One region of the Shewanella sp. SM55 genome, then DNA from elsewhere that is predicted to be linked to it. Evidence: predicted binding sites of a transcription regulator. Region 1 holds the regulator's gene; each other region holds the start of a gene.
What was found. Region 1 encodes sigma-54, which starts transcription at its own class of promoters, with help from an activator protein. Its sites were predicted from a motif close to GTTGGCACGNNNNTNGNNT; they were not measured.
Positions count from the first base shown of each region.

Region 1 (11,098 bases):
GGGCAAGCTAAACAAGGAAACTGGCAAGGTTGTATTAGAAAATAATGTTATTATCGATGCCATTAGCCCAGAAGAACCGATTCAGACCTTGTCCACCAGTTATCTGGAACTCGATCTCAACACTATGATAATGACCTCTGACCGTACCATTTACGTCACAGGGAAAGATTTTAATATTCAAGGCCAAGGCCTTTATGCCGACCTCAACGCGCAAGAAGTGCAATTGACCAGTCAGGTAGTAGGAACATATGAAGCAAAATAACATATTACTTGCCAGCCTAATGCTAATTATGAGCATGAGTGCTTTCGCGAAAGTGGGCGACTTAAAGCAAGAAGTCAAAATTAAAGCTGTGAGCCAAACTGCGGATATCAAAAACAACCAGATCATCTTCTTTGGTCCGGTGGAAGTTACCCAAGGCTCAATAAAAATCCAAGCAAATGAACTGCGTGCATTTTCCGCTGAAGGTGAAAATAGCAAAACTTTAGTCGCCACAGGCAACCCTGCTACGTATAGCCAGATATTAGACGATGGCCGTCCTGCATCGGCGAGCGCGAAAGAAATTCGTTACGATATGGCAAGCCGCACCTTAACTCTGAAAGGTATGGCGTCATTAGATCAAGCGGGTAGCCAAGTTACAGGCAATTTAATCCGCTATAACATGATTCAACAGAAATTGATGGCCGAGAGTACTGGCAGTGGTGACGATCGCGTGATCACTATTATTCAGCCAGAAAACTATCAAGATGATGCTAAATCAGATGCTCCAGCGGATAAACCTGTAAAAAAGCAGGACTCTAAATGACCCAAATCACCTTAAGAGCACAAAATCTGGCAAAAAGTTACAAGAGTCGCCAAGTGGTTAAAGACGTCAGTCTGACGGTAAAAACCGGTCAAGTCGTTGGCCTACTCGGTCCAAACGGTGCCGGTAAAACCACGACCTTTTACATGGTTGTCGGGCTAGTGAAGAGCGATAAGGGGCATATCTTTATCGACGATGATGATTTAACCGCAGATCCTATGCATCTGCGTGCCCGCAAAGGCATAGGTTACTTACCGCAGGAAGCCAGTATCTTTCGTAAGCTAACTGTTCATGACAACATCATGGCCGTACTGCAAACTCGTAAAGAACTTAAAAACGAAGAACGAGAAGAAGAACTAGAACATCTGCTCGAAGAGTTTCATATCACCCACATCCGTGACAGCCAAGGCATGTCATTGTCGGGTGGCGAACGTCGTCGCGTCGAAATTGCGCGGGCTTTAGCCGCTAATCCTAAGTTCATTTTGCTCGATGAACCGTTTGCCGGCGTCGATCCTATTTCGGTTATCGACATCAAGAAGATTATCGAACAACTCAAAAGTCGCGGCCTTGGCGTACTGATCACAGACCATAATGTCCGCGAGACATTAGATGTATGTGAACATGCTTATATTGTGAGTCACGGAAACCTGATTGCCGAAGGAACTCCAGCAGAGATCTTAGACAATCAGCAAGTTAGGGCTGTGTACTTAGGTGAACAATTCAGGCTATAGTTAATCGAGCGAAGCCAATGGAGGCAATTTATACCGCCATTGGGCTTCACTCAAAATGATAATAAGCGACCTCATCCAACAATAATAACGTAGGGATCAGCGGTAACATGAAAGCGTCACTCCAGCTCAAACTGGGTCAACAGTTAACCATGACGCCACAACTACAACAGGCTATACGTCTGTTGCAACTGTCGTCATTAGAACTGCAGCAAGAGATCCAGCAAGCATTAGATTCTAATCCCCTTCTCGAGCTGGAAGAGGATCAATTCGACGCCACTAAAACCCCTGTAAACCAAACGCTATCCGATACGGATTTCAGTGAATCTAGCACTCTGCCACCAGAAAAAGACAGCTCCACCATAGATACGGCAGAGTCGCTAACCAAAGAATCCATGCCCGATGAGCTCCCCATGGACACCACATGGGATGAAGTGTTTACCGCCTCCCCAAACTCAGGCCCCGGCGGCAGTCGTGAAGACGATATGCCCTTCCAAGGCGAGACCAGTGAAGGTTTGTACGAACACTTAGAATGGCAAAAAAACCTCACGCCGTTTTCTGAAACCGATTTAGCCATTGCCACCGCCATTATTGATGCCATCGACGATCAGGGCTATCTCACCCAAAGCACTGAAGAAATTCTCGAAGCCATGGGCAATCCTGAAGTTGAGCTTGACGAAGTCGAAGCCGTACTCAAGCGTATTCAGCATTTTGATCCCATAGGCGTTGCCGCCCGCGATTTAAGTGAATGCCTGCTGATCCAACTGTCGCATTTCGCCGCTGATACTCCCAACCTAGAAAACGCCCGTATGCTGATCAAAGATCATTTAGATCTGATCGCCGCCCGTGATTTTAGGTTATTGATGCGTAAGACTAAATTAAAAGAAGATGAATTAAGGGATGGTATAGCACTTATCCAAACCCTCAATCCTCGCCCAGGTTTGTTGATCACGCCCAATAATGACGAATACGTTATCCCAGATGTGTCTGTGTCGAAGAAAAATGGCCGCTGGGTCGTTGAGCTTAATCCTGACTGCATGCCAAAAATCAATGTAAATCAACATTATGCTTCTATGGCACGCAGTACCAAAAACCAAGCCGATAGCCAATTTATTCGCGGCCATCTGCAAGAGGCTAAATGGTTTATTAAGAGCTTAGAAAGCCGTAACGATACTTTGCTTAAAGTTGCTAATTGCATAGTGCAATATCAGCAAGGTTTCTTTGAGTATGGTGAAGAAGCCATGAAGCCTATGGTGCTTAACGATATTGCCGAAGCGGTAGAAATGCATGAGTCCACCATCTCACGGGTCACAACTCAAAAATACATGCATACCCCTAAGGGACTTTTTGAACTAAAATACTTCTTCTCTAGCCACGTCGGTACTGACGATGGTGGTGAGTGCTCATCCACAGCAATCAGAGCCTTTATAAAGAAACTGGTGGCAGCGGAAAACCAGAAAAAACCATTAAGCGATAGTAAGATGGCACAACTTCTGGCAGAACAAGGGATCAACGTAGCCCGCAGAACCATTGCGAAGTACCGAGAGGCTATGCTTATTCCACCTTCTAATCAGCGTAAAAGTTTATAACCTACAGTGGATATCGGAGGACGTTTCTATGCAAATAAACCTAAGTGGACACCATGTCGAAATTACCGAATCGTTACGTGCATATGTAGAAGAAAAGTTTTCAAAACTTGAACGCCATTTCGAACAGATCAATAATGTGCACGTTGTGCTCAATGTTGAGAAAATGCAACAGATTGCCGAAGCGAGAATAAACCTCATAGGTGGTGAAGTTTTTGCTACTTCAGAGCATGCTGACATGTATGCCGCTATAGACGCCCTGATTGACAAGCTTGACCGTCAGGTTATTAAACACAAAGAGAAGTTAACAAAACACTAATAATGGAACTTTGTACCATACTGCGGCCGGAGTGCACTACCTGCGCCACTCCGGGCAGCAAGAAAAAGGTACTGGAACTCATCAGCGACTTAGTCGCTGCCCAGTACCCGACCCTCTCATCTCAAGAGATATTCGAAAGCCTAGTGGCGCGCGAAAAGATGGGAAGCACAGGTATAGGTAACGGCATCGCCATTCCACATGGTCGACTAGCCGATATAGATCAGCCCATTGCCATACTAATTAAGTGTGAAGAGCCGATAGCATTTGATGCTATCGATAAGCAACCTGTTGATATTTTATTTGCACTACTGGTGCCTGCAGACCAATGTCAGCAGCACTTAAGTACCTTGTCTTGCATGGCCGAAAAGCTGAGCGACAAGCAAATATTAAAGCAATTACGCAAGACGCATGATGAAACGGAACTCTATCAGGTAATCACTGGATGAAACTGGTCATAGTGTCGGGCCGCTCAGGCTCAGGCAAATCTGTCGCCCTTAGGGTACTCGAAGATCTCGGCTATTATTGTGTCGATAACCTTCCCTTGCCATTGATTGGCAGTTTGCTTGAGCAACTCAAAGGCAGTAACGATCTCGTCGCCATCAGTGTCGACGTGCGTAACATGCCTGAGCAGGATAAGGTCTTAGTAAAACAACTCGCTAGCCTACCTCCAGATACTGAGTTAACGAGCTTCTTCCTTAACTCCAGCGATAAAATTCTGCTCAAGCGTTACAGCGAAACCCGCCGTTTGCATCCTTTGTCGAAGAGCCGAGTCTCTTTGCAAGAAGCGATAAAGCTGGAGGGGAAACTGCTCGAGCCTATGTCAAAACTGGTCGATCACTACATAGATACGTCGAATTTGAATATCTATGATTTAAGCGACCAAGTCAGACAAATTCTCCTTGGTAGTGTCGATAAAGAACTCGTGATCAACTTCGAGTCCTTTGGCTTTAAGCACGGAATGCCCACCGAAGCCGACTTTATGTTCGATGTGCGCTTCCTGCCCAATCCCCACTGGGAGTTGGCGCTGCGGCCATTGACTGGCTTAGATGAACCCGTAGCTGAGTTCTTAAATCGTCAACCACTGGTTAATAAGTTCATCTGGCAAATCGAAAATTTACTGGAGACTTGGCTGCCGCACCTCGAGCGTAACAATCGCAGTTATTTAACGGTAGCCATTGGCTGCACAGGTGGACAGCACAGATCGGTTTACGTCGCAGAGCAATTGGCCAAACGCTTTAGTAACGGTAAACATAAAGTTTATGCCCGTCATCGAGAGCTCAATAATGCCAAAACTTGAACGTCAGATAACCATCTGTAATAAGCTCGGTTTACATGCCCGTGCCGCCACTAAGTTGGTGGTACTGGCTTCCGAGTTTGATGCGACCATCACCTTAATCCAAGGCGATAAACAAGCATCGGCCGCCAGTGTACTTGGCTTACTGATGCTTGAAACTGGCATGGGTAAGACCATCAAGCTTATCGCCGAAGGCCCAGATGCAGAGCCGGCTCTCGATGCCATTTGTGCCTTAATCGACGCTAAGTTTGACGAAGCCTGTTAGTTTCACTTCACACTAAGCACTTCATCGTTAGTTTCACTTCATGTCTAGTTTAAAAAACTTGCCATTCACACATGGCAAAACATTTGTCGCTCGACGATACAAGCCACAGGCGATTACACTAGCGGTCATTGCGCTGGCGCTGGCCTTAACCTTACCTTAGCCGTCTTAATCTGTGTCATCGACTGACGCTTAGTCACCGTAAAATCCTAGCCCAACACTAAGATCTCAAACCAATTTGCCGCACAATGGAGGACAAATGCCCGTAGATAATGCAGAAAACGATCACACCGGACATAGTCTTGACCAGTTAAACCAAGCGCTTAGCAGCGGCATGTTCGTACACGTGCGCAATATGCTGCAAAAAATGGCCGCCTCAGATATCGCGCTGATCTTAGAATCATCACCGCCAAGTGCCAGACAAGTATTGTGGCAGCTCATCGATCAGGAACAAATAGGCGACATACTCGATGAGTTGAGTGAAGAGCTCAAAGACCCACTGATCCGCAGCATGAGCCCTGAGCGAGTCGCGAAAGCGACAGCAAGCATGGACACCGACGATCTCGCCTATATTCTGCGAAGTCTTCCCGACGCCGTTTACAAACAAGTGTTGCAGTCGATGACGGAGCAAAATCGCCTGAGGGTAGAACAAGCTCTATCTTATCCAGATGAGACCGCCGGCAGCTTGATGAACACGGATACTGTCACCTTAAGACCCGATGTGAATATCGATGTGGTGCTGCGCTATCTTCGGCAAAGGGGCAACCTACCCGACACCACAGATACCTTATATGTGGTCGACAAACAGGACAAAGTCCTTGGCGGTGTTAGGCTGGCAGATCTGCTGACTTGCGCGCCAAGCACCACAATTCGCAATATCATGGATCCCAATATTCAAAGTATTCCGGTGAGCATGTCCGACAGCGAAGTCGCGCAGAAATTCGAACGCAATGACTGGGTATCGGCACCTGTCGTCGACAGTGATGGTAAGCTGCTCGGGCGTATCACAATCGATGACGTAGTCGATGTTATCCGCGAAGATGCTGAACATTCCATGATGGGTATGGCGGGGATGGACGGAGATGAAGATACCTTTGGTCCTGTACTAAAAAGTACCCTACGTCGCTCGCTCTGGCTCACCATAAACTTATTCGCCGCCCTGCTCGCATCGTCGGTCAGCAATATGTTTGAAGGCACTATTGAGCAATTTGCCACTATCGCCATCCTAATGACGATTGTCCCTAGCATGGGCGGTGTTGCCGGTAATCAGACCTTAGCGCTCGTGATCCGCGGTATTGCTTTAGGCCATATCGGCCAAAGCAACGCTCGCTGGCTTATCGGTAAAGAGCTATCGATTGGTTTTCTCAATGGTTTGATGTGGTCGATTTTAGTCTTTGTCGCCGTGTGGCTATGGAAGGATGATATGGCACTGGCGGGCTTAATTGGTAGCGCCATGCTGATCAACATGACAGTAGCAGGGCTTGCAGGTGCGAGTATTCCATTGATTTTAAAAAGACTTAAAATCGATCCTGCCCTCGCTGGCGGTATGGTGCTCACTACAGTCACTGACGTGGTTGGCCTGTTCGCCTTCCTCGGGTTAGCGACGCTCTACCTGATGAACTAACGCTTTAACCGTTTGAGCTAATAACAAAAACGGCACCTCAAAGGTGCCGTTTTTTATCCCGCTGGAAAACTAAAGAAGGCTATTTTGCCGGAGGTTGAAAACCATAACTGCTCAAAATCGCTTGGCCTTTGGTCGATAGAATAAACTCAGCTAACGGCTTAGCGGCAGTATTAGCGCCTTGTAAAACCAGTAAACCATAGTCGGCACCCACGGCGAGTTCCAGCGGTAAGTCGATGATTTGTAAACTCGGCACTTCTTTTTTAGCCAGCACAGCATTAGTGCAATAGGTTAAAAAGATATCCGCTTGCTTGTTTTCCATCACCCAGCCATAGGGGTTGCGATCTTTAGGCGGTTTAACGCTCTCAGGGCCGCCCGTCAGTTGTAATGCCTTGGTCTCTAACGCGGCTTTCGCATTGGGTTTTACCGCTTCGGCCTTAGCAAAAACGGCCCAGGCATAATCACCCGCGGGGTCGGCTTTCGGGGTTGAGGTGCCGACTTTAATCTTAGAATCTAACAAGGTATCGAGTAACGTCGCACTCGTCACCTGAACTGTGTCTTGGGTAATTGCGCAGAGTTGATTACGGGCAAACATTTGCACCGCTTCGCCCTGACCCGAATCCACTAATGCCTGTGGATGTTTCATATTTGCCGAGGCAAAGATATCAACTTTCTCGCCCTCTTGAATGCGTTTTAACAATAAACCTGAGGGCGCATATTGCGCTACAACACTCATTTGCGACTGTGCTTGATAAGCAGCAATAATATCACTCATCGCAGCCTTTAAACTGCCTGCGGCGCGCAGTTCTATCGGCGCGACTCCTGTGGTCAGTTCGGCTTTCATCGGCACTCCTTGTACAGCTGTCACCATGATGACAGGACTTAAACTCAAGGCTACTAACACATTTTTGCTTATCATAGTCATATTCTCCTTTAGACACTAAAAGTCATTCTTGGGACTTATTCCCATACAGAACGTGAAATCGATAAAGGGATCAAGCTGAACTCATCCCAAGGTAATTAGCAGTGATATGTTTGTGGTGCAGGTCACTCAAGGTGCGCTTCATAAAGGACAAATTGTCTAATTGAAGCACAGCAAGCTAATCATTCAATTAGCCCATCACTGAAAACAAAAAAGTCGCCCAAGGCGACTTTTTCAGCGAGAACTTTGTGCTTAGACCAGACTATTTACCCGTTGGTATTAGTACGATCTCAACGCGGCGGTTTTGTGCGCGGCCATTTGCATTGGCATTTGATGCAATAGGACTCGCTTCACCCATACCTTTTGATTTTACACGGGCAGAGGCAACGCCTTTATTCATCAAGTAATTACCCACTTCGCTAGCACGGACCTGTGACAGACGTAAATTGTAAGAGTCTGAACCACTACTGTCAGTATAACCTAATATGTTGAGCTGCGTTTTGCTGTATTCCTTGGCCACAACCGCCACTGAATTCAGCACGCGTTTAGCACCGTCACTTAACTCGGTTTGATCTACGCCGAAGGTCACTTCATTAGGCATATTCAAAATGATGTTATCGCCGTTACGGGTCACACTCACGCCCGTTGAGGCTAATTGTTGGCGTAATTTAGTCTCTTGCACATCCATGTAATAACCAATACCACCACCGACTGCAGCGCCCGATGCTGCACCAATTAAGGCACCTTTACCGCGGTCGCTCTTGCTCGAAGATACCACTCCAATTGCGGCACCCGCGACGGCACCAATCAATGCGCCACTGGTCGCTTTAGCGGTTTGTTCTTCGTTTGAATAGGGATTGATTGTTGTACAACCCGATGCAACTAGCGCAGTCGTCAATACCACTATGGCTAACAGGGATGGTTTAGATTGCACTGCCTGAAAACACTTCATCATTTATAACCTCTTTATATGATTGATGACTGTGAATACCGCTCAAAAGGGCAAGAAATATCACGTCCATTAGGTAATACGAATGACCTAGGGATTGCCACAAAGCAGGCAGTATATAAGCAATTGCGCTGGAGACAATCCTTTATCCATCTTCAATTATGCTAATCCAGATTTTAGTCAGCAAAGATACAGATTTCGGGCTTCAATGATGGCTTGTACCGCCCAATGTCATATCAAGTCTATGGCACCGAAATAGTGCACCTTGCACCTTTATTGGCGGCACTAAAAAATAACGCTGTTTTAATCGAAGGCGCAATCCAATGATTTAAAAGGTTAAAATAAAAATTAGAATATTGGCACGAATTTTACATACTACTAAGTGAGTAGACAGTCAGACGCGGTAAACATCGCCGAAAAACTAGAGTCGACTTCAACAGGATTAATCCAAATTAAATGGACCTATCGAGACAGAAAATGGGCTCGAGTATTTAGGGTCATGAAGGAGGAAGTATGAAAACGGTCATGAACTTTATCGCACTATGTCGCCACGAATGGATTTGTCTGCGCCATCTAGGTCTGAGCCAGTGGGATTTAGAACAGCGTCACTATCATCAATAAAAGGCAACGCAAACGGTCATATTTTGGTTCGAAGGCAGTAAAAGAGGGAACGCTCATGGGAATCGCAGAAAATAGTCTCAAGCTACATGTTATCACCGAGGTTAAAGTACAAGGTCGCTTACTGTCGGATGTTGCACGCCAATACGGTTTATCTGCCAAGGCAGTCTACCAATGGGTGCGAGAAAGCGATCTGCAACCCCAGCAAAGAGAATGCGCATTAATGAGTGAGATTGCCCAGCTACAGAAAAAAATTAAACAGCTCAATCAAGAGCTACGCACGATAGGTTAGCCTGTACAACAAGCTAAACGTGCCCGAATAGACAAGGCCGGACGAGATTGCATATCGCCCTGCTGATAACGCTAACGATGTAAAAGATGTGCTAACAACAATAATAACAGCGCCCTTTTTAGTCCGGCCTTGTCGTCCAAATTGATGAACCCAGCGAAGATTGGGAAATAGTATTAACAGCAACAAACGGATAGGGACAATGCAAAAGTTTCGACAAGACTAGGGAGGGAGTTATCTCCCCCAAGATCAAATATGTGAATTGTGCTCCCCCAAGTCATGAACATATTTCTCTCTCTGGCCTTGTCATTTTATTCACAGGATCAATGATGATCCAGCACTGCAATGAGTGTAGTGCGCCAAGGAAGGCCGTGATTGGTATTACATAGATTGACTGAGGAGTGACCAAGGTTTCGGCAAGGATTGAGGGAGTTATCTTCCCCAAAGATTAAATATGTGAATTGTGCTCCCCCAAGTCATGAACATATTTCTCTCTCAGCTCTTGTCCTTTTATTACACTGTTCGATGATTGCTAGCTTGTTTGTAGCAATAAGGATGGCCCCAGCTTCCATCGGGGATTAAGCCAAGGATTGGCTAACGCCAAAAATTAAATAACAATAATAAAATCAACAACAAAAATAATAATTTCACTTAATTTTTAGCATAAAAAAGACGCTACTTTGAGCGTCTTTTTTATGGGTGAAAAACAACGACTGACGATTAATAGTCTTCTTCGTTTGCCTCTTGGATCCGCTGCTTACGCTCTTGCGCCTCTTCAAAGGCTGCTTGGATTTCTTCCAAGACCGCACTAACATCGGCTTCAACCAGCACTTCGGTAAACTCACCCGTTAATGGCGTTTCAGGCTTCAATTCACCGGCTTCAAACAGGGCCCAAATTTCTTTGGCGTATTGTGTTTTTAACAGCTCAGGAGCATACAAACCATAGTATTGAGTCATGTTATTCACATCACGCGCTAACATCCATTTAGCATGGTTATTTGCAGCGGCATCGACGGCCTGAGGTAAGTCGATAATCACTGGCCCTTCACTATCAACTAACACGTTAAACTCAGACAAGTCACCGTGCACTAACCCCGCACAGAGCATACGTTTGACATAGGTCATCACCAACGCATGATCCTTCAAGGCTTTTTCTGCCGACATACTGACATCGTTTAATCTCGGCGCGACATTGCCCTCGGCATCCGTCACTAACTCCATCAGCAACACGCCATCGAAACAGCCGTAAGGCGTTGGCACACGTACACCCGCATTCGCTAAACGGTAAAGAGCTTCAACTTCAGCATTTTGCCAAGCTTCTTCCTGCTGATCGCGGCCAAATTTAGACCCTTTTTCCATCGCGCGCGCGCGACGACTGTTACGGACTTTTCGGCCTTCTTGATATAACACAGCTTGCTTAAAACTGCGCTTGTCCGCTTCTTTATAGACTTTGGCACAGCGGATATCATCACCACTGCGTACAACGTACACAGTCGCTTCTTTACCGCTCATTAACTGGCTAATGACCTCATCGACCAGTCCTTCATCAACCAGGGGTTGGATTCGTTTCGGAGTTTTCATAGCGCCCTTATACCTTACTTAGGCATGATATGGAATACTGCGGGCAAATCTTCATACAAAAGCGGTCTCCAGCGGAAGTTTGATGAATATAGTTTAGGATTGTTAAACGAATTTTAAGTAAAAACTAAT
Region 1 covers NZ_JAKKRS010000015.1:7,337-18,434, reverse strand. The annotation lists gene lptC (LPS export ABC transporter periplasmic protein LptC) at 1-262, shown strand, start outside; gene lptA (lipopolysaccharide transport periplasmic protein LptA) at 249-803, shown strand; gene lptB (LPS export ABC transporter ATP-binding protein) at 800-1,531, shown strand; gene L5L91_RS17180 (RNA polymerase factor sigma-54) at 1,639-3,117, shown strand; gene hpf (ribosome hibernation promoting factor) at 3,146-3,433, shown strand; gene ptsN (PTS IIA-like nitrogen regulatory protein PtsN) at 3,436-3,879, shown strand; gene rapZ (RNase adapter RapZ) at 3,876-4,730, shown strand; gene L5L91_RS17160 (HPr family phosphocarrier protein) at 4,717-4,992, shown strand; gene mgtE (magnesium transporter) at 5,249-6,613, shown strand; gene L5L91_RS17150 (molybdate ABC transporter substrate-binding protein) at 6,693-7,529, opposite strand; gene L5L91_RS17145 (OmpA family protein) at 7,795-8,484, opposite strand; gene L5L91_RS17140 (transposase) at 9,158-9,391, shown strand; gene L5L91_RS17135 (PA4780 family RIO1-like protein kinase) at 10,109-10,969, opposite strand.

Region 2 (11,098 bases), on a different contig from region 1:
TTGCCATTGACGTTCTAACAGGAGCTGCGACAGGCGTATGAGCCGATATACTCGTTGTACCTAAAACGCTACCTGTTGGACGCACACTAGGTGTTGGCGCAACCACAGGACGTGCAATCGGACGAAACATTCTGCGTCGTCCCAATGCCTTAACTCTTTGTTGCAACAATAAAATGGCATCATCTTTGTTGGTCGCAATATCTTCAAAACGTTTAGGTAGAAAATCTAATGCACCAGCATCTAAAGCGTCTAACGTTGCTTTAGCGCCATCATGGGTTAAAGAAGAAAACATCAAGATCGGAGTCGGACACTTAGCCATGATTTCACGAACAGCAGTAATACCATCCATGACAGGCATCTCAATATCCATAGTGATAACTTGGGGATTAAGCTCAGCAGCCAACTTCACCGCTTCGGCCCCATTTGAGGCCGTCGCGATAACTTCCAGTTCAGGATCTTGATTGACTATTTCACTAACACGTCGTCTGAAAAAACTTGAGTCATCAACGACTAATACTTTAATGGCCATTCCATTCCTTAGCTTGGAAACTAATTCTTACTTTTCGCATAATGCTTTAGCAATCCAGGAACATCTAAGATCAGTGCAATACCACCATCCGATGTAATTGTCGCACCAGCCATCCCAGGTGTGCCATGTAACATAGCGCCAAGAGGCTTAATAACGACCTCTTCTTGTCCTATTAAGGCATCCACTACAAAACCAATTTGCATCATGCCTAATTGCACGATAACCACATGACCATGCTTTTTATCGCCATGTTTAAAGGTCGTTTTGTTTCTATGTAGCCAGTGTTCCAAATAGAACAAAGGTACGGCCTTATTACGCACTATGACAGTCAATTGCCCATCAACAATATTGGTTTTTGTGAGATCGAGATGGAAAATCTCATTCACGCTAGATAGAGGTAATGCGAACACTTGTTTAGCGACATCGACCATTAAGGTTGGCATAATCGCCAGTGTTAGCGGTACTTTAATCTCAAGTATCGTTCCCTTACCTTTCATGGAATCAATATGTACAGTGCCATTCAGCTGGGTGATACGAGTTTTTACCACGTCCATCCCAACACCACGGCCTGAAATATCTGAAATCTCAACTTTAGTTGAAAAACCTGGTGCAAAAATCAAATTATAGGCTTCGCTGTCTGTCATCCGCGAAGCAGAATCTTCATCGAGCACACCACGGTTTATGGCAATTTTTTTGAGTTTTTCAGGATCCATGCCTGCGCCATCGTCTTCGATTTTCAGCAGTATATGGTCGCCTTCCTGACTTGCAGATAAGGTAATCGTTCCCGTTCTTGGCTTACCACTAGCTTCACGCTCATTTGGCATCTCGATACCATGGTCCACAGAGTTACGCACTAAGTGGACGAGTGGATCGGCAAGCGCTTCAACGAGGTTTTTATCTAAGTCAGTTTCTTCACCGACCATGATCAAATCAATTTCTTTGTTTAGTGTACGAGCAAGATCACGTACCACCCGAGGGAAACGACCAAACACTTTCTTGATCGGTTGCATACGGGTTTTCATCACAGCGCCTTGCAAATCGGCAGTAACGAGATCTAAGTTCGCGAGAGCTTTCGACATCTCCTCATCATCACGGCTGATGCCTAAGCTCACCAATCGATTACGCACTAACACTAACTCACCCACCATATTCATGATCTGGTCGAGTCGTGCGGTATCTACACGTACTGTTGTTTCACCCTGAGGCACATTCGCAGAGCTAGCCTTAGCAGGTGCTTTATCGACAACCGCAATTTCCACCTTAGGTTTTGCAGCAACGACTGGAGCAGGAGCTGGTACTGCGGCTTTAACTGGCGCAGGAGCATGTGGTGCAGCAGTAGGTGCTACAGTCGAAATGGGTGTCGTAGGCGTTTTAACTTCGGCTTTCGCAGGTGCTCCGCCTTTCCCATGGAGTTCATCGAGTAATCGTTCAAACTCATCATCGGTAATTTCATCAGCATCTACAATCGGTTGAGGCGCAGGTGTTGCCACAACCTTAGGCTTAACAGGCACTTCAGCCTCAGCTTTAAATTTACCTGAGCCATGAAGTTCATCCAGTAACGCCTCGAACTCATCATCAGTGATGTCATCACCTGATGTTGAAGGTGTTTTAATTGGTGCAGCAGGCTTTGCAGCAACTGGTTCAGATACAAATGTGGTAGCAGCGACCGCAGGTCCCTTTCCTGAACCATGAAGCGCATCCAATAAAGCTTCAAATTCAGCATCATTGATATCATCGATACTTGAAGACGTATTTTCAATGGAAGATGAGTTATCACTTATATCAGCAGGGATTTCTTGAGGGGTAGGAGTATCAATAATGACTTCAACAACAGGTTCTGGCTCTGCAACCTTGGCAGAAGCGACTTCAGATGGCAAAGGCGCACCTGAACTGAGCATTTTAAGTCTCGCTAACAAACTTGAATCGGCGGGATCTTGTTGCTCGCCCTGCTGGGTTTGCGCAAACATGGTATTAATTGCATCAACAGCCTGCAAAATAATATCCATCAACTCTGCGTTAACGCTACGCTTGCCTGTCCGCAATAAATCGAAGGTATTCTCAGCCTCATGACAAACATCAACCATGGGAGTTAAGCTAAGAAAGCCAGCACCACCTTTAACGGTATGAAAACCACGGAAAATGGCGTTCAGCAAGTTAGTATCATCAGGATTATTTTCAAGCGCAACGAGTTGCTCTTGCAGAAGCTCTAAAATTTCACCGGCTTCGATTAAAAAGTCCTGGAGTATCTCTTCATCTACATCAAAGGCCATCAAATTGACTCCCAGTTAGAAACCCAGACTCGATAGAAGATCATCCACTTCGTCTTGACCCGTTACCACATCTTGACGAAGCTCGGCATTCATTATCGGGCCTTCTGCTTCAATATTATTTTTCTGAGCAATCTGACTTTCAATCATAGGTTGCTCACCAAATACCGTCAGCATAGAAACCAGATTACTTTCTACTTCCATTACTAGATCAATAACACGACGTATTATTTGTCCTGTTAAGTCTTGAAAATCTTGCGCCATCAAAATTTGATTAAGCAATTCACGTAATCGAGTCGAGTCATTTGCACTACGAGACATAAGGTCTTGTACATCGTGACAAAGGCCCTTAAATTCAGTCAGCGCTATCTCGCGTCGCATTAATCTGTCCCAAGATGGCATGACATTTTGAATATTTACGGTCACGGCATTAGCCAAAGGTAAACATTCTTCAACCGCATCCATGGTTTTATTTGCAGCTTGTTCGGTCATGTCAATAACGTAATTTAAACGTTGCTTGGCATCGGGGATCTCTGTATTGGCTAATTCAGCAAGACGATTATCAACTTGAAAATCCATCAGCGCACTATGAAGTTGCCGAGTTAATTTACCTACTTCTTCGAATAATTCTCGTTGCAGTGGAGCAGCAAGCTCCCGAAATAAATCATCTGCCTGACTTTGCTCACCTGCACTTAATAATTCAACTAAATGCTGAGCTTGCTCGAGCGTGATGAGCCCTGATGTTTGTGACTTCATAGCTCATCCTTGCTCAAGCGAGTCGTTCGAATATTTTATCTAACTTCTCTTTCAGCGTTGCAGCGGTAAAAGGCTTAACCACATAACCATTCACTCCCGCTTGAGCGGCAGCAATAATCTGTTCACGTTTTGCTTCAGCAGTTACCATTAATACGGGTAAATGCTTTAGCGAATCATCAGCGCGAATTGCTTTTAACAGATCGATTCCTTGCATACCAGGCATATTCCAATCTGTAACAACAAAATCAAAATCCCCCTTTTGCAACATCGGCAGGGCTGTTGAGCCATCGTCTGCTTCTTGGGTGTTATTAAACCCCAAGTCTCGCAACAAGTTCTTGATGATACGCCTCATTGTCGAAAAATCGTCAACAATGAGAATCTTCATATTCTTGTCCAAGGTTTCCTCCGGTGAGCTGACATTCTGTGCTCGATTAATAATTATACTTATGTCCAGTGCTTGAGTTTAGCTTTCAATCGCAACATTGCCTGACTTAATATCTGGCTAACCCGCGATTCACTGACTTCAAGAATGGCGCCAATCTCTTTTAAATTCAATGCTTCATCGTAGTACAGGGATAACACTAATGCATCTCTTTCAGGCAATAATTTAATTGCCTCAACCAGAGCAGAATGAAATTGGTTCTCAGCTAATGCTTCAAATGAATCATCATCGGACCGATCACTCACTGTAAGTATATCCTGAGATACGCCTAAATCTTCTATCCCTATGATTTTTCCGACAGAAACATCGTTAAGAATATGATGGTACTCATCGAGCGTCATATCAAGTTTTTCTGCAATTTCTGTGTCGCGTGCATCACGGCCCAGTTCTTGCTCTAACTCATCAATAGCGTGTGCAACCTTACGATTGTTACGATGAACGGAACGAGGGACCCAGTCGCCACGACGAATTTCATCTAACATGGCTCCACGTATGCGTATGCCGGCGAAGGTTTCAAATTTCGCACCCTTGCCACCATCAAACTTGGATGATGCTTCTAGTAACCCCATCATCCCAGCTTGGAGTAAATCATCTAACTGCACAGATGCAGGTAGTCTGGCGAGTAAATGATGCGCAATTCTTTTAACCAACGGAGCATACTGTTCAACGATCGACGATTTATTGTCTAAACAAGTATACGCAGCGGCTTTATTCACTCGTTTTTTCCTCTTGAAAATCTGGTCGTTGTACTAAACGCTCAACGAAAAACTCCAAATGCCCACCAGGTTGCTGCGGCACAGGCCAGCTCAAAATTTTATTTGCCAATCCTTGATAAGCAATTGCCGCTGGTGATTTAGGATAAGCTTCAACCACCAATTTTTGTTTACGAACAGATTTACGTAAGTTTTCGTCAAATGGAATCGTGGCGACTAATTCAAGTGCAACATCTAAAAATCTGTCGGTCACTTTACTGAGTTTAGCAAATAATTCCATACCTTCGCGTAAACTACGCACCATATTGGCAACTATTTTAAAACGGAACACGCCATGCTCACGGCTGAGAATTTTAATCAGGGCGTAGGCATCGGTAATCGAAGTGGGTTCATCACAAACAACGACTAGCACATCCTGCGAAGCACGTGAGAAACTGAGCACCATATCTGAGATCCCAGCAGCAGTATCTACGACTAGAATATCAAACTGAGTCCGCATCTCACTAAATGCACGGATTAATCCAGCATGTTGCGCCGGGCTTAATTCCACCATCCCCTGTGTTCCAGAGGTGGCTGGTACTATGCCTATCCCCTTTGGACCACGAACGATAATATCGTCAAGCTCTGCATCACCAGAGAGAACATGGGAGAGGTTACGCTCGGCACGAATACCCAGCATGACGTCGACGTTTGCTAAGCCAAGGTCAGCGTCAAGTACCAAGACACGCTTGCCTTTTTCGGCTAATGCCACAGCAGTATTAATAGAAACGCTGGTTTTACCCACGCCTCCTTTACCACCAGTGACCGCGATTACTTTCACTTTTTCGTTATAGGGTTGATTCATCATACGTAAACCACTTGCTTGATCCAGGGTCATAAATCTACTCAAATGCACAGGCCATATTATCTGACCACGCTGTGTCTTGTAATGATTGTTGTTCTGTACTATCTAACGCTGCGAGTGCCTGCTGGGCTAAATCTAGGGTATCCGCAACTTTCATATCTTCAGGAACTCTTTGTCCATCAGTAATATAACTTAATGGTAATCCGTTTTGGATCAACACACTTAATGCCCCTGCTAACGACACAGATTCATCGAGTTTTGTGAGAACGACACCAGATAGGGGAATGCGTTTAAAATGATTGACTGCATCTTGCAGCACACGGCGCTGCCCTGTCGCAGACAGTACCAGATAACTGCGGATAGGTATCCTGCTATTTGCAGTTAAATTATCAAGTTGCTGGTAAAGGCGCATATCTCGCTGTCCCATGCCAGCCGTATCTATCAATACTAGCTTGCGATTCCTAAACTGATAGAGAATTTGCTCTAATTCATTTAGATCATGAGCTTGCTTTACTGGGCAGCCCATTATTTTGCCATAAGTTGCTAATTGCTCATAGGCTCCGATGCGATAATGATCTGTGGTAATTAAAGCAACATGTTCAGCACCATGATGTGCCGCAAAACGGGCAGCAAGTTTAGCTAATGACGTTGTTTTACCAACCCCAGTAGGACCAACTAATGCAACCACTCCGCCCTGCTTAACAATGTCATCGCCCTGATTATCAAGCATATTAGCAAGACTTTGTGGTAATGCTCTGACTAATTCAGCCGGCGTATAATGCTGGCTCAGCGCGGCTAATTTATTCGCAACCGCAGGGGAGAATTCAGCCTCAAGCAATTTGGCTTCGAGCATAGCACCGACGGGATCGATGCGTTTTTTATGTTCCGTCATCAAGGAGGATACTTGATGTGTCAGTAAATTACGCAGTGATGCTAATTCATCACGCATAGCTTCAATATCAGCACTTTGTTTCTGTGATGTTTGTGGCTTTTTATCAAACGAGGAAGGCACTTCACGACGTTCTGGTTTCACAGCTGTAGGGGCTTGTAAGCCCTTAGCCCATGCAGGTAACTCGGCATCAACTTGCTGATGTGACATTTGTTGATTCAAACGGCTTTGCTGCTTCTCAAGTAAGGCTTGTAATGAGTCTGCAGGTGCCGCTGGCTTAGCGCGAGTTTCTACACGGACTGGCTGCTTAGCACCTAGGGACACGAGATCGTCGCTCACGTCCATAAAGGTCGGTGCTGGCGCAGTGGCTGCAGTTTTCGCTTTAGGTTCGTCATAGTCAACGGCAGCGACAATTTCGATGCCACCGTTCACTTTTTTATTTGACATAATGACGGCATCTGAGCCGAGTGTTTCTTTCACTTGGGCCAGTGCGGCGCGCATGTCTTTGGCAAAAAATCGTTTAATCTTCACTTATGCGTCCTCTACTGGCCGACTGCAGATACGATACGTATTTGCTTCTCATCAGGTATTTCTTGATATGAAATGACTCTGAGATTAGGAATAGTATGTTTAACAAAGCGTGACAGCGTCGCGCGTAACATACCTGACGTCAACAATATGGCGGGTTGTCCGACCATTTCTTGCTTCTGAGCCGCATCGGCAAGGGACTGCTGCATGCGTTCTGCAAGACCGGGTTCAATATTAGGACCATCACCACCGGTTGCTTGCATTGACTGATGCAACATCTGTTCCAACTCTGGCGCCAAAGTAATGACGGGGATTTCGAGCTCTGGGCCTGAGATTTCCTGAACTATCATACGTTTCAAAGCGATACGTACAGCGGCAGTCAAGACTTCAGTGTCATTGCTCTTAGTGCCATATTCTAACAAAGTTTGCACTATAGTACGCAAGTCTCTAACTGAAACCCCTTCATTTAATAGGTTCTGCATCACTTTTACGACATGTCCTAGTAGCATGATATCTGGAATAAAGCCATCAACCAGCTTAGGTGAGTGTTTCGCAAGCATATCCATCAGTTGTTGCACTTCTTCGTAACCTAACAACTTAGCAGCATTATTTGTGAGTAATTGACTAATATGAGTTGCAACAACCGTCGCAGCATCGACGACGGTATAACCTAGTGTTTGTGCGTGCTCACGTAACTCAGGGGCGATCCATACCGCTTCCAGGCCAAAGGCGGGATCGCGCGTTTCGATACCATCGAGTTTGCCATAGACTTGACCAGGGTTGATCGCCAATTCGCAATCATGACGAATATCTGCCTCTCCGACGACGACGCCCATTAATGAAATGCGATACGCATTAGGTGATAAATCTAAGTTATCGCGAATATGCACCGCGGGCACTAAGAATCCTAATTCCTGAGACAACTTTTTACGCACGCCTTTAATGCGGCTTAGTAACTCGCCACCTTGGCCCTTGTCTACCAGAGGGATCAAACGATATCCAACCTCAAGACCAATAGTATCCACATGATGTACATCGTCCCAACCTAGCTCTTTAGGCTCTTTATCTTGTCTTTCTATTGGACCCGATTTCACTTGTTCTAGCGCTTTAAGACGTTTGTTTTCATTTCGTTTATAAACAAAATAAGCTGCACCAGCAGTCATAAAGGCAAAGCTTAAAAACGCCATGTGCGGCATACCAGGAACAATACCCATTACAAACAGGACTCCGGCGGCGATACCCAATGACTTATGACTGTCAAACATCTGACTCATCATCATTTGGCCCATATCACCTGACTCGTTTTGACGAGTCACCATCAAGGCTGCGGCGATTGACAATAATAGACCAGGGATCTGCGCCACTAAACCATCACCGATAGTCAGTAAGGTATAAATTTCAACCGCTTCAGAGAAACTTAAGCCATGCTGCACAATCCCTATGATGAAACCACCTACGATGTTGATCACTAAGATCATGATACCGGCAATCGCATCCCCTTTAACGAATTTGGACGCACCGTCCATCGCACCATAGAAATCGGCTTCACGGGTCACTTCGGCACGGCGTATTCTCGCTTGATCTTGGTTTAAGGTTCCAGCATTTAAGTCAGCATCGATTGCCATTTGCTTACCAGGCATAGCATCCAAGGTAAAGCGGGCACTGACTTCTGCGATACGACCAGCACCTTTAGTCACCACCGCAAAGTTGATGATAATCAAAATGATAAATACCACTAGACCAACGGCATAGTTACCACCGATCACCACAGAACCGAAGGCTTCAATCACCTTACCCGCGGCATCACCGCCATTATGACCCTCAAGTAAAACCACACGAGTAGAGGCAACGTTGAGCGCAAGACGTAATAATGTCGCCACCAGTAACACAGTTGGGAAGGCAGCAAAATCTAAGGGTCTATCTGTATAAATGGCCACCAGTAATACGATGAGAGCTAACGCAATGTTGAATGAAAAGAGTATGTCTAATAGAAATGGAGGGATAGGTAAAACAATCATGGCCAATGCAGCAAGCACAACCACCGGCGTGCCAATGCCTTTAAAAGTGCTGAGCCTAATTTGTTTTACTTGACCAAGAGTCGCTTTAACATCCATTCGCTATAACCTAAACTTTGACGTGTAATAGCATGAAGCAAAAAACGCGCCAACAAGATTAAAGCCATTAATGAAGGAAAGATATGTACTGTGACTGATTGATATACATAAAATTAGCCATAAAAAAACAAATGAACTTGACATCATCAGCTTTACCAATGACTACCATCTGAGACTAGTGGTTCAATATTTCAATTCATCTGGTATAGGTTGATTAAGTGGGACTGGAATAGGTTTACGACCGCGTCCTTTTTGATATTGGCGCAGCTGGAATACATAAGCCAAAATCTGTGCGACAGCAGTAAACAAACCTTCAGGGATCTGCTGGTCTAACTTAGTCGTATGGTAAATCGCCCTTGCAAGTGGTGGGGCCGAGACAATCGCAATATTGTGCGCGCGGGCAATCTCACGTATTTTAAAGGCCACATCATCAACACCTTTCGCTATCACAAAGGGAGCTGCAGAGCGCTGCACATCGTATTTAATCGCAACGGCAAAATGCTCAGGGTTAACGACAATCACATCGGCATTTGGCACTTCAGCCATCATACGCCTTTGTGCTAGTTCACGTTGCATCTGCCGTATATGCCCTTTCACCTCAGGTTTACCCTCAGTGTCTTTATATTCATCTTTTACTTCTTGTTTGGTCATCTTAAGTTGCTTGTTGTGATTCCAAATTTGGAACGGCACATCGATGACGACAATAAACAAAATCGAGGAACATAACAGGATAAACATCCAAACCAACAAATCTAATGCATGGTAAACATTACCAGGAAGATGGTCGCTAGACAGCAACATGATGTCATTGAAATAGAAGCTTAATAAAAAATAAGCAGAAAACGCTACTACAGAAAATTTTGCAATGCCTTTGGTGAGTTCAACCAGAGCCTGTACGCCAAACATACGTTTAAAACCAGCAAGGGGACTCATTTTACTGGCTTTTGGCATCATAGCTTGGGTCGAAAAATTGATCCCACCAAGAGAGACGTTACCGATAAACGCAACCACCACAATCAGTAGCATAATTTTAGCCATGGGCCAGGCTATTTCACTCGCAACAACACCCCACACGTTGAACATTTCATTAGTATCAAAAATTTGCGCCCTATCCATGGTAAATACAATTTCAAACACCCGAGTTAGGCTAATGGCCAAACTTGGGCCTAGCATATAAAACCCACATGCCGCCGAAATCAATACCGCTGCAGTCCCGAGTTCTTTCGAACGTGCAATCTGTCCTTTTTCCCGTGCCTGTTCTAGACGCCTCCCCGTGGGTTCCTCTGTACGTTCGCCACTTGATTCTTCAGCCATGGACTTCTCCTAATCCCATCATATCAAGCCATCAGCGTTACATTGGAGCGCTAACATATCGCAAAGCAGCACTTGAGCCGTCGACCATACTTCATCGAAGTGTGCCATTACCGGTGTTAGGGTTAACCACAGAATAAACAGTCCACCAATCATAGTGATCGGAAAACCAATAGAGAAAATATTCAATTGCGGCGCGGCGCGGGTCATGACTCCGAAAGACAAGTTGACTAATAACAAGGCGATAATCGCAGATATCGACATAGTGAGTGCCGCACCAAACATATATGACCCCCAATCAGCCAGCGATCGATAACTTGTCAGTGTTAAGCCTTGATTAGAAATCGGCAAAGTTTCAAAGCTTGCCACTAGCATACGGATCATCAAAAGATGGCCGTCCACAGCTAAGAAAATCAATGTCGCCAATAAAAGGAAAAAGTTACCAATAACGGGTGTTTGTTGGCCAGAACCGGGATCAACCATAGAGGCAAAGCCTAAACTGGTCTGCATACCAATGATCTGTCCGGTGAGCACAAAGACTTGCATCACCATTTGAGTCACAAATCCCATGGCAACACCGATAATAATTTGCTGCGCCGTGATGAATACTGCGCTTAACGAAAATAAATCCACATTTTGAGTTGGAGGAAGAACAGGTGCTATCGCAAAGGTAATTGCCATCGCCAATAATAAGCGAACTCGTGT
Region 2 covers NZ_JAKKRS010000002.1:114,970-126,067, forward strand. The annotation lists gene L5L91_RS03685 (chemotaxis response regulator protein-glutamate methylesterase) at 1-529, opposite strand, end outside; gene L5L91_RS03690 (chemotaxis protein CheA) at 550-2,799, opposite strand; gene L5L91_RS03695 (protein phosphatase CheZ) at 2,815-3,552, opposite strand; gene cheY (chemotaxis response regulator CheY) at 3,566-3,949, opposite strand; gene L5L91_RS03705 (RNA polymerase sigma factor FliA) at 3,997-4,710, opposite strand; gene L5L91_RS03710 (MinD/ParA family protein) at 4,703-5,584, opposite strand; gene flhF (flagellar biosynthesis protein FlhF) at 5,589-6,971, opposite strand; gene flhA (flagellar biosynthesis protein FlhA) at 6,983-9,082, opposite strand; gene flhB (flagellar biosynthesis protein FlhB) at 9,266-10,396, opposite strand; gene fliR (flagellar biosynthetic protein FliR) at 10,415-11,098, opposite strand, start outside.
Region 2: the regulator sigma-54 is predicted to act here: its motif matches at 9,118-9,136, upstream of flhA (flagellar biosynthesis protein FlhA).

Region 3 (11,098 bases), on a different contig from region 1:
ATGGGCGGGTTATGGTTTTGCTAAAGATTATAATGCACCACGCGGCCACATGTATGCGGTAACTGACGTACGCAACACGCTACGTACAGGTGCACCCGCTAATGCGGAAGATGGTCCTATGCCGATGGCATGTTGGAGCTGTAAGAGCCCTGACGTACCTCGCTTGATTGAAGAGCAAGGCGAAGATGGTTACTTCAAAGGTAAGTGGTCAAAGGGTGGCCCTGAAGTGACAAATACCATTGGTTGTGGTGATTGCCATGAAAAAAGCTCTCCAAAGTTACGTATTTCACGCCCTTATGCAGACCGTGCTTTTGAAGCTATAGGTACACCTTTCAGCAAAGCGTCTAAACAAGATAAAGAATCAATGGTATGTGCTCAGTGCCACGTTGAGTATTATTTTGAGAAAACTGACGACAAAAAGAATTTTGTTAAATTCCCTTGGGATATGGGTACAACAGTTGAAAAAATGGAAGTCTACTATGACTCAATCCAATTTTCTGATTGGACACACGCCCTTTCTAAGACACCAATGTTAAAAGCCCAGCATCCAGAGTATGAAACGTGGAAAATGGGTATTCACGGCATGAATAATGTGAGTTGCGTTGACTGTCACATGCCAAAAGTGACCAGTGCTGAAGGTAAGAAGTTTACCGATCATAAAGTGGGCAATCCATTCGACCGTTTTGAAGAAACCTGTGCAACTTGCCATAGCCAGACTAAAGAGTTTTTGGTTGGCGTGACTAATGAGCGTAAAGCCAAAGTCAAAGAAATGAAGTTGAAAGCGGAAGAGCAATTAGTCAAAGCACACTTTGAAGCAGAGGCTGCGTGGAAAGCTGGCGCAACTGAAGAAGAAATGAAACCCATACTGACAGATATTCGCCACTCACAATGGCGTTGGGATTTAGCGATTGCTTCCCATGGTGTTGCAGCTCACGCACCGGATGAAGCATTGCGTATTCTGGGAACTTCGGTAAGTAAAGCTGCTGATGCTCGTGTTAAGTTAGCGCAATTACTCGGTAAAAAAGGCATCACAGATCCTGTTGCGATTCCTGATATCTCTACTAAAGCTAAAGCACAAGCAGCCTTAGGTATGGACATGAAAAAGATGAATGCTGAGAAAGAAGCATTTAAGAAAGACATATTACCTAAGTGGGATGAAGAAGCGAAAAAACGCGAAGCCACTTATAAGTAGGTTTTAATCAATCGCGGTTGAGTTTTCGATATGAGCTAACCCCTCATGCAAACAAAAGCCCTCGCTGACTCAGTGGGGGCTTTTTTATGGAAAAAATATCGAGTAATGTCAGGCGTTGGTCATGCTGGCTGAAGAAATACCACGGGCTAAGTCGCTATTTGATCAGTTTTAATAATGCCCTAAAGCGCTCGCCTTGGGCTTGATGTTGTAATTCAAATAATAGCGATTCCACGTTAGTTAATAAGGCGCCTCTGGCCGTCATCATCTGAATACCCAGTTTTTTATTATCGGCACTGCGTGACGAGACGCCATCTGCGACGAGATGCACCGAATATTGCTGTTCGATAAGGTCACAACAGGTTTGGTAAACACACACATGGGTTTCAATACCCGCGAGTATGACGTGTTTGCGATTCGTCTTAGTTAATGCCTTTGCAAACGCGTCACAGTGCCAGCCGCTAAAATGCTGCTTGGCAATGGGTGAGCTGGTTTTCGCAAGTAAAGTTTGCAGCTCAGGGCTAGTTGCTCCGAGTTTATCGGGTAGCTGTTCTAACCACAGTATTGGAATTTCAAATAATTGTGCGCCTTGGATTAAGGTCTGTAGTTGTTGATGCAGCTTGTCACTGTTATCCATGATTTGTGCAAGTTTTCCTTGCACATCGACGATAACGAGAACACATTCTTCTGGTTTTAACATCGGGCCTTCCTTCTGCGCTTGATGATTGTCTTAGTGATGATCTTCGCTTTTGTCTAAGAACTTGTGTTGTGATGCTCAGATTTCATCTCGTTTTACGCTTCCCCCAGTAGACCCTAATTTAACCTTGTTACCAATAGGCCTAAGGTCGAATAGCTGTCGCACTTAAACTGCTCACTAAAAGAGTGCATCGCACCAGTTAGTGCTCGATTATGGTGCATTTTTAACCTTAAAAAATAGTGTTAAATAATTTAAACCAATAATAATCAATAGATTAAATTGTTGGCCTAATGATTGAATTACCTTTGATACAAGTTAATAACAATCGCGTTTTTTGGAGGTCAGGATGAAACTAGTCAGCGCTATCATCAAGCCGTTTAAGTTGGATGATGTCCGTGAAGCTATCGCCGGAATTGGTATTGAGGGCATGACGGTGACCGAAGTGAAAGGTTTTGGCCGTCAGAAAGGGCATACAGAGTTGTATCGCGGCGCCGAGTATCAGGTGGATTTTTTGCCAAAAGTAAAACTAGAAATTGCCACTAAGGCTGAAAATCTCGACATGTTGATTGAGGCAATTACCACTGCGGCCCATACGGGGAAAATTGGTGACGGTAAGATCTTCGTCGTTGATTTAGAACATGCTATCCGTATCCGTACGGGTGAACTTGATACTGAAGCGCTATAAGGGGCTGACAATGGAAGAATTAACGAAATTAGGCGGCACAGTCATTGAACTACGCTTTGCACTCGATACCTTTTACTTTTTGATTTCTGGCGCTTTAGTCATGTGGATGGCGGCGGGATTCGCTATGTTAGAAGCGGGTTTAGTTCGCTCTAAAAATACCACTGAAATTTTAACTAAGAACGTTGTGCTGTACGCGATTGCCTGTGTGATGTATCTGTTGGTTGGCTACAACATCATGTATGTGGATAACACTGAAGGTGGCTGGTTACCGTCAATTGGCACCTTAATTGGTTCGCAATCAGCAGATGCGAGCCATGCATTAGAATCTGACTTCTTCTTCCAAGTTGTATTTGTGGCAACGGCGATGTCAATTGTCTCTGGTGCTGTGGCGGAACGGATGAAGTTGTGGGCTTTCTTGTTCTTTTCTGTGGTGATGACAGCGGTTATCTATCCAGTAGAAGGTTATTGGACTTGGGGCCAAGGTTTTATCGCTAAACTGGGCTTTGTAGACTTTGCTGGTAGCGGTATTGTGCATATGACGGGGGCGACCGCGGCGATTGCTGGCGTAATATTACTCGGTGCGCGTAAGGGTAAATACGGGCCTAATGGTCAAGTGAATCCTATTCCAGGCTCTAACTTGCCAATGGCAACCTTAGGTATGTTTATTCTGTGGATGGGCTGGTTTGGCTTTAACGGCGGATCGCAATTAATGGTGTCGGATGCGGCGAATGCAAGCTCAGTGGCGAAAGTGTTTGTGAATACCAATACCGCAGCGGCTTTTGGTGCTATCTCTGCGCTTATCGTGTGTAAGATGATTTGGGGTAAAGCGGATTTGACCATGATCCTTAACGGTATTCTGGCTGGATTAGTGGCAATTACGGCAGATCCTCTTTCGCCTTCATTGTTAATGGCGGGTGTGATTGGTTTAGTGGCGGGCGGTGTGGTGGTCTTCTCGATTGTGGGCTTAGATCGCATTAAGATCGATGATCCCGTCGGTGCGATTTCAGTACATGGTGTGGCTGGTTTCCTTGGTTTAATGTGTGTGCCATTATCCAATGCCAATGCAACTATTACCGGACAGTTGACGGGTGCAGCGATCATTTTCACTTGGGTATTCTGCTCATCATTTGCTGTCTGGTATGTGATTAAGATAACCATGGGGATCCGTGTTACTGAGGAAGAAGAATACAACGGTATGGATGCTTCTGACTGCGGTATTGATGCCTATCCTGAGTTTGTTACGGTCAAAAATGCGGGCTGATTAAACTTGCACATTAATGCGTGATTCACCTTGATGCTTAGCTTGGATCGAGGGATAGTGAAGCAGAGCCTAGGCTCTGCTTTTTTATGGGTAATCACTGTGATTGAAGTTTTAGCACAGGGTCATAAGCTTAATTACTGAGCAATTCTGTTTTCTTGCATAAATTAAGGAGTGTTCTATGAGCTTGAATATAAAAACAATAGGTCAATTTTCGCGACTAAGTCTTATCGTCATTTCTGGCTGGATATCGGTTTCTGCCTTTGCAGGAGAAGTGATCGTTAATCGCTCAAGTGAGCCTGTCGATGCCTTTGCCGTGCGTGATCAAGTGCTCAAGGATTTTGAATGGCAGGAGTCACTTCGTCGCCAGCAGCAAATCCAAATTCTGCAGGCTTTACCCTCAGGTTGCGTTACGGTCATGAAACCCTATCGACATTTTACCTGTGGAGAGCATAACTATCGGCCGTATGATTATCAGCAGCGTGAGTTATACATAGAAGTTGACCGACCTTCGCAATAGTTAATTCGTTAAATTATTTGCAATTATTTTCAATCGATCGCGATTATTATTTTTTGTAACCATTTTATGTCGTCTTTTTCGCCATTTGTAATAAGCTCAAATAGGAGCTAATGGTGTGGGAGGACGTATGTCGAAACTATTCCGAGCCGTATACTTGAGTACGATCTTGAGCGTTGTATTCAGTCAATTGTTTGCTTGTAGCTCGACGACCATTGAGCCTAATCCGTCGGATCTTGAGTCGTTACTTGCCGATTCACTGTTTACCCTTGTGGCCGATATTCCTTCTGTTGCGGATATTTTTTATCTGCCACCCGAGGTCGTAACAGACGTAAAACGTCGCTATGGAATATACACTTTGTCACACAATAACAACATGTTAGCCAATGAATGGTTAGCTAGTTATATCAATGCGAGTCAAACCAATAGCGCTAACATTGATTTTCGATATAAAGATAATCTGACCCAAATTGCCCGTGAAACCTATGCCCAAAGGGCGGGTAATTGCATGTCTTTAGTGGTCATGACTTCTGCGTTAGCGGACATATTGAATGTGAGTGCTGAGTATCAAGATATTGCGATAGAACCCGTATGGGATAAGCAAGGTGATTTCTATTTAATCAATGGGCATGTGAATTTACGCTTACTTCCACCTGAAAACGCACATTCAGTTTATGTGTCATCTACCGCAGTTTTAGTGGACTTTATGCCAGAGCGAGCTCTACGGGGATACGGTAAAACCCAAGTGGATCGGCAGACCTTAATCAGCATGTTTTACAACAATATGGCGGCAGAGTCTTTGGTGAACGGTGATTTAGACAGGGCCTATGCCTTGATTAAAGTGGGTTTAAAAGTCGGCCAGTTTGTTCCTTCACTCAACACGCTCGCCATTATTTACCGGCATAAAGGTGATGAAAAGCGGGCCGAACAGGTTTATCGCTATGCACTCAAGTTTGATGCGAAAAATCTGACAACGCTTTATAACTTAGCCTTGATTTTAGGGGAGCAGGGGCGGCTTGATGAATGGGCCGAAATTAATAAAGTGCTTGAATTAGCGCGAATACGTAATCCCTATTATTACTATGACATGGGGCAGCAAGCCTATGATGAGCATCAATACGATGAAGCCTTGGCTTGGTATCAAAGGGCGTTGGCAAAAGCGGATTATCGTCATGAGTTCTTCTTCGGTTTATCTAAAACCTACTGGGCGCTGGGGGACGAAAAGCGTGCCAAACTGAATATGGATAAAGCCTTGGCTTTGAGCCGAGATGAGTCAGAGCGTCAACGCTATCAGAGCAAGTTACAAGTCATGTTACAGCATTAGCATTTGCCCGCTCTTTTCTATACATCAATTAAGCTTATTACGGGTAAACATCTTTGCTTGCTAACATAGGGCGCCTAAATACACTTGCAGCAAATATGTTTATTCCTTTTTATCCGCCATATTCGATTTTGTTCATCAAGGCTGTGAGTTAGCTGGCATATTTGAATTTTGATTTTTTTAAAATATATTAAAACAATAAGTTATATTTGATTTTTTGAAATGGAGACAACTTGGTTGCATTGGCGCCTGAGACTCGATAAATTGAACCCAGTATTGCAGTTGAGATCCCTTATCGCAGCGATAGAAATAGCCTAAAACACCAGCGTTGGAGCAGTAAAATTATGTATTACCAAAATGATGACGTTCGCATTAAAGAAGTAAAAGAGTTACTTCCACCTATCGCGATTCTTGAACGATTTCCTGCTTCCGAAAAAGCCTCTGCGACTGTGTTTAATGCGCGTAATAGTATCCATAATATTCTGGCTAAGTCTGATGATCGTCTCTTAGTGGTGATTGGCCCTTGTTCTATCCACGATCCCAAAGCTGCGTTGGAATATGGACAGCGTTTGGTCTCACTGCGTGAACGTTATAAAGATCAACTCGAAATTGTGATGCGAGTGTATTTTGAAAAACCAAGAACCACAGTGGGTTGGAAGGGGCTGATTAACGATCCTTACATGGATAACAGCTTTAAACTCAATGATGGTTTACGCACCGCCCGTAAATTATTAGTGGATTTGAACGACAGCGGTATGCCAACCGCGGGTGAGTTTCTTGACATGATCACCCCACAATATATGGCTGATTTAATGTGCTGGGGAGCCATTGGCGCCCGTACGACAGAATCTCAGGTACACAGAGAGTTAGCCTCGGGTCTTTCTTGTCCGGTCGGCTTTAAAAATGGTACTGATGGCACGATCAAAGTTGCTATTGATGCGATAGGTGCTGCCAATGCACCACACCATTTTTTATCTGTGACTAAGTTGGGCCATTCGGCGATCGTTTCGACTAAGGGCAATCCTGATTGCCACATTATTTTACGGGGTGGCCGCGAGCCTAATTATAGCGCGCCGCATGTCACTGAGATTAGCCAGCAATTGTTAAAAGCAAAGCTTGCCGACAACATCATGATCGACTTTAGCCATGCGAATAGTAGTAAAGAGTATCAACGTCAGTTAGTGGTTGCTGAAGATGTCGCTGGTCAAGTGGCGGCGGGAAATACTGCTATTTTTGGTGTTATGGTAGAAAGCCATTTAGTGGAAGGTCGTCAAGATCTTATTGAAGGTCAAGAGTTATGCTATGGGCAGAGTATTACCGATGCGTGTATTGGTTGGGATGATACCGAGCGTCTGTTAGCCATTTTGAATCAAAGCATTATCGAACGCCGTCAGGTTTAATTGTCTGCTCGAGCGAACATAAGCCGCAACTATACCTGAGTTAGCCGTTAACGATTGCGGGTTAAGTAAAAACAAAGGCGCTATCCCGGCGCCTTTGTTTTATCTATTTATTGCTTATTTCAACAATGTATTCATTTGCTTTGGCTAAGCTACCAAAGGCGGCAATAAGGTTGTTTCTACCTTTATCTTGTATCTCTGGATTGCCTGATTCGATCATCATCCACACCCAAGTTTGGATCAGTGGTAATGGCGGGTATTGAACTTTAGCGGAATCCAACATAAAGCTTCCTTTGATCTTAATTTAATTTGTTTGTCTTAATGTTCTCGCTAGAACTTGGGCGTATGAATCGCAAAATCTAGCGCGTAGAGGTTAACAAATTCTATTGATTTGTATAACCGCCTCCATGGCATTTTGGGCAAAACGGCAAAAATAATCAACAGCAGCAACTTTGTGCCAAGTCTTCTTCCATTGCACTCTTATCCTCTTACATACGGCTCTGAGGTTAAGTAAAACGGTACATGCCTGAACACAAATTAGTATAAATTCATTTATTGTGAATACGCCAGTGTAATGCGTAAGTATGATGTTTTGGCTTTAAATACAATCAAAATAGCAGATGAGTATGTCGTGAATAAGTCTATTTGTCTGTCAGGAAAATCTGATTGATTTTATTCAGACTTTGCTAGTTTCGCTTAGCTTATGTTCGGTGTGAACTGTTACAATTGGCATAACTCATTCAAGGTTATGTCTTATGCGCCCAACGTTATATTTTGAAGGTCCAGTCGATAAATTAAACTGGCACGTCATGAAACTGCTTTGGCCTTACTTATTGGAATACAAAGGCCGTATTGCGCTGGCGATGTCATGCCTCATCATCGCTAAGCTGACCAGCGTGGCTCTACCTTTTATTCTGAAGCATTTGGTCGACACCTTAGATGCCGATAAAACCGCGCAAGCCCTCAGTGTGCCCGTAGGATTAGTGTTGGCCTATGGTGCGGTACGTTTACTAACGGCGATTACGGGGGAGATCCGCGATACCTTGTTTGGCCGCGTAACCGAGCGGGCGATCCGCCGTTTAGGCTTAGCAGTATTCGACCATTTACACCGACTTGACCTCGATTTTCATCTAGAGCGCAAAACCGGCGGCCTCTCCCGTGATATTGAACGCGGCACCAGCGGCGTGAGTTTCCTCATGCGTTTTATGGTGTTCAACATAGTGCCGACCTTGCTCGAAATTGTCATGGTGATTGGCATTTTCTTCTATAACTACGGCATTGCGTTTGCGGCAATCACTTTTGTTGCTGTGCTGGCTTATATTATTTTTTCTGTGGTCGCGACCGAATGGCGTACTGAGTATGTACGTGATGCGGCCAAGGCTGACTCGTTATCGAATACCCGCGCCATCGACAGCTTGCTGAACTATGAAACGGTAAAGTATTTTAATAATGAGAAGTATGAGTCGCAGCGCTATGACCAAGCGCTTGAACAGTGGGAAGTCGCTAAACGTAAAAACCGCTTATCTTTGTTTGCGCTCAATGGTGGACAAGCTGTGATTATCGCTTTGGCTATGACTGCTATGATGGCGCTGGCGGCTTACCGAGTTACCTATGGCGATATGACCTTAGGTGATTTTGTGTTGATTAATGCGTTTATGATGCAGCTCTTTTTACCCCTTAACTTCTTAGGTTTTGTATATCGCGAAATTCGCGGCGCGTTAGCCAATATTGAGCGCATGTTTAGCCTGCTCGATAAACATCCTATGATAGTCGACTTACCCCAAGCACTCGATTTTCAACCCACTAAGGGTGAGTTGATATTTGAAAATGTTAATTTCAGCTACGATGAGCGGCAAATTCTGCGGGACGTGAGCTTTAAGGTTGAAGCCGGTAAAAAGGTGGCTGTTGTAGGTGATAGTGGCGCAGGTAAATCGACCCTGATTAAACTGCTATTTCGATTTTACGATGTGGACCAAGGTGCGATTAAAATCGATGGACAAGATATCCGCCATCTCACCCAAGATGCGCTCCGGCGTGCCATCGCCATAGTGCCGCAGGATACCGTGTTGTTTAACGATTCATTAGTCGAAAACATACGTTATGGTCGCCCGAGCGCGACGGATGAAGAGGTGCGTAACGCGATTAAACTGGCGCACTTAGAGCAATTTATTGCATCACTGGCCCTTGGTTGGGACACAAAGGTGGGTGAGCGCGGCTTAAAACTCTCTGGCGGAGAAAAACAGCGTGTCGCGATAGCAAGGGCCATTTTGAAGGGCTCGCCAGTGCTGGTGTTTGATGAGGCGACATCTTCACTCGATAGTCGCTCCGAGCAAGCTATTTTGTCGGCACTGCGGGAAGTCGCTAAGGGGCACACTAGCCTAGTGGTGGCTCATAGGTTATCGACCATAGTCGATGCCGATCAAATAGTCGTATTAAGCCAAGGAGAAATAGTTGAGCAAGGTAATCATCAGACTTTGCTGTTGGCAAATGGTCTCTATGCCAAATTATGGCGGATACAAAATGAGCAACAACATACTCCTCTGAGCAGTTAATAGCGTAATACAGTTCAGTCTTTATTCAGCTTCGGCTCTCTATACTCAATGCCAACACATCAATCGGAAGAGATCTGGCATGGAAAATATTACACTGAGAGCTAATATTGAAGGCAAAGAAGAAAAAGTCGCCACTGATTGGTATGCCATCATGGCGACATTGAAAAAACGTGGTGTTGATTATGATTCATTGCAACGTATTCATGCTGAATTGAATGCGGGCCTGTTGGTTACAACTCGGCGACTTACCTTGGCTAAAGTCAATCCAGAAATGGTGCTGGCAGGTGTGATCCGCGATATGAACGCGCCGACAAGTGACTTTATGGGTATGCGTTAGGTGTGTTCGCTAGTGCTTTAGTACAGTTTAGGTGAGAACGTACGAGAATAGAGGTGAGCCTCTATTCTTGATGCTCTAGAGAGACTCCAGAGATAAAATATGACTGAATTAAGCTACGCCGTTCAGCTTCCCCGCTTTCCAACCTTCACATAAAAGATTCAATTTAGGTACTGACTCATCTATCAAAGTGAGTCGAATGATCTGCCCTTCGCGAAAACACACCAGTTCACCTTCGATCTCGGTCAGGCGATTACAGCTCTTACAGCTAGTGCTTACAGTTTTACTGGCGGGCAGTTGGCTTACGAAGCTAGATTTCAAAGTGTTTCCTTAAGTTCAATTGTGGGTAAGACATTTGAATAATGTCTCACGTCACGGATCTTACCTCTTTTGTGATACGCATTCAAATATACCTTATGTAAACCCTATATAAACGAAAGTTGTATTCGCCATTAACCGCGAGGGTTCGCGGCTACTTATCCATATGTGCATAGTATTTATCGAGTGAAATGGATAAACCGCTATCGAGTACAATTCGGACATGTGAGGGTTTGAGTTGTCTTGGTTCTGTCACTCCGCAAGAGTGCGCAATTAAGGCTAAGTCATGGTGTAAATTATGATTATAGTTAGCAACACGAGCCGATTTATCCCTAGGATCGAGTCCTTGTTGTAGCTTGGGATTGTGCGTTGTGATGCCCGTTGGGCAGGTATCTCTATTGCACTGTAAGGCTTGAATACAACCTAGGGCGAACATATTGCCGCGGGCCGATGCGATGAAGTCTGCACCTAATGCTAAAGCCCAAGCGACTCTTGATGGCACTATGAGTTTACCCGAAGCGATGACTTTGATGCGTTTACGCAAGCCTCGTTGGATCAAGACATTAACTAGGATTGGTAAGCTTTCCTTCAGTGGTAATCCGACATAATCCATTAAAGGTTGTGGTGCAGCGCCTGTGCCGCCATCGGCACTGTCTAAAGTAAAGAAGTCGGGGGCAGAGTCTTCGCCACGACGTTCGATTTCATCACATAAATCTTCGAGCCACTGTACGTCACCGAGTACGGCCTTAATGCCCGTTGGTTTACCGGTAACTTCACGTACTCGTTCAACCATATCCAAAATATCGTTCACGGATTTGAATTCAATATGA
Region 3 covers NZ_JAKKRS010000003.1:163,817-174,914, forward strand. The annotation lists gene nrfA (ammonia-forming nitrite reductase cytochrome c552 subunit) at 1-1,192, shown strand, start outside; gene L5L91_RS06085 (hydrolase) at 1,347-1,889, opposite strand; gene L5L91_RS06090 (P-II family nitrogen regulator) at 2,233-2,571, shown strand; gene L5L91_RS06095 (ammonium transporter) at 2,582-3,832, shown strand; gene L5L91_RS06100 (hypothetical protein) at 4,011-4,349, shown strand; gene L5L91_RS06105 (tetratricopeptide repeat protein) at 4,477-5,670, shown strand; gene aroG (3-deoxy-7-phosphoheptulonate synthase AroG) at 6,012-7,067, shown strand; gene L5L91_RS06115 (hypothetical protein) at 7,171-7,347, opposite strand; gene L5L91_RS06120 (ABCB family ABC transporter ATP-binding protein/permease) at 7,820-9,616, shown strand; gene L5L91_RS06125 (hypothetical protein) at 9,696-9,953, shown strand; gene L5L91_RS06130 (hypothetical protein) at 10,062-10,271, opposite strand; gene L5L91_RS06135 (FMN-binding glutamate synthase family protein) at 10,423-11,098, opposite strand, start outside.
Region 3: the regulator sigma-54 is predicted to act here: its motif matches at 2,168-2,186, upstream of L5L91_RS06090 (P-II family nitrogen regulator).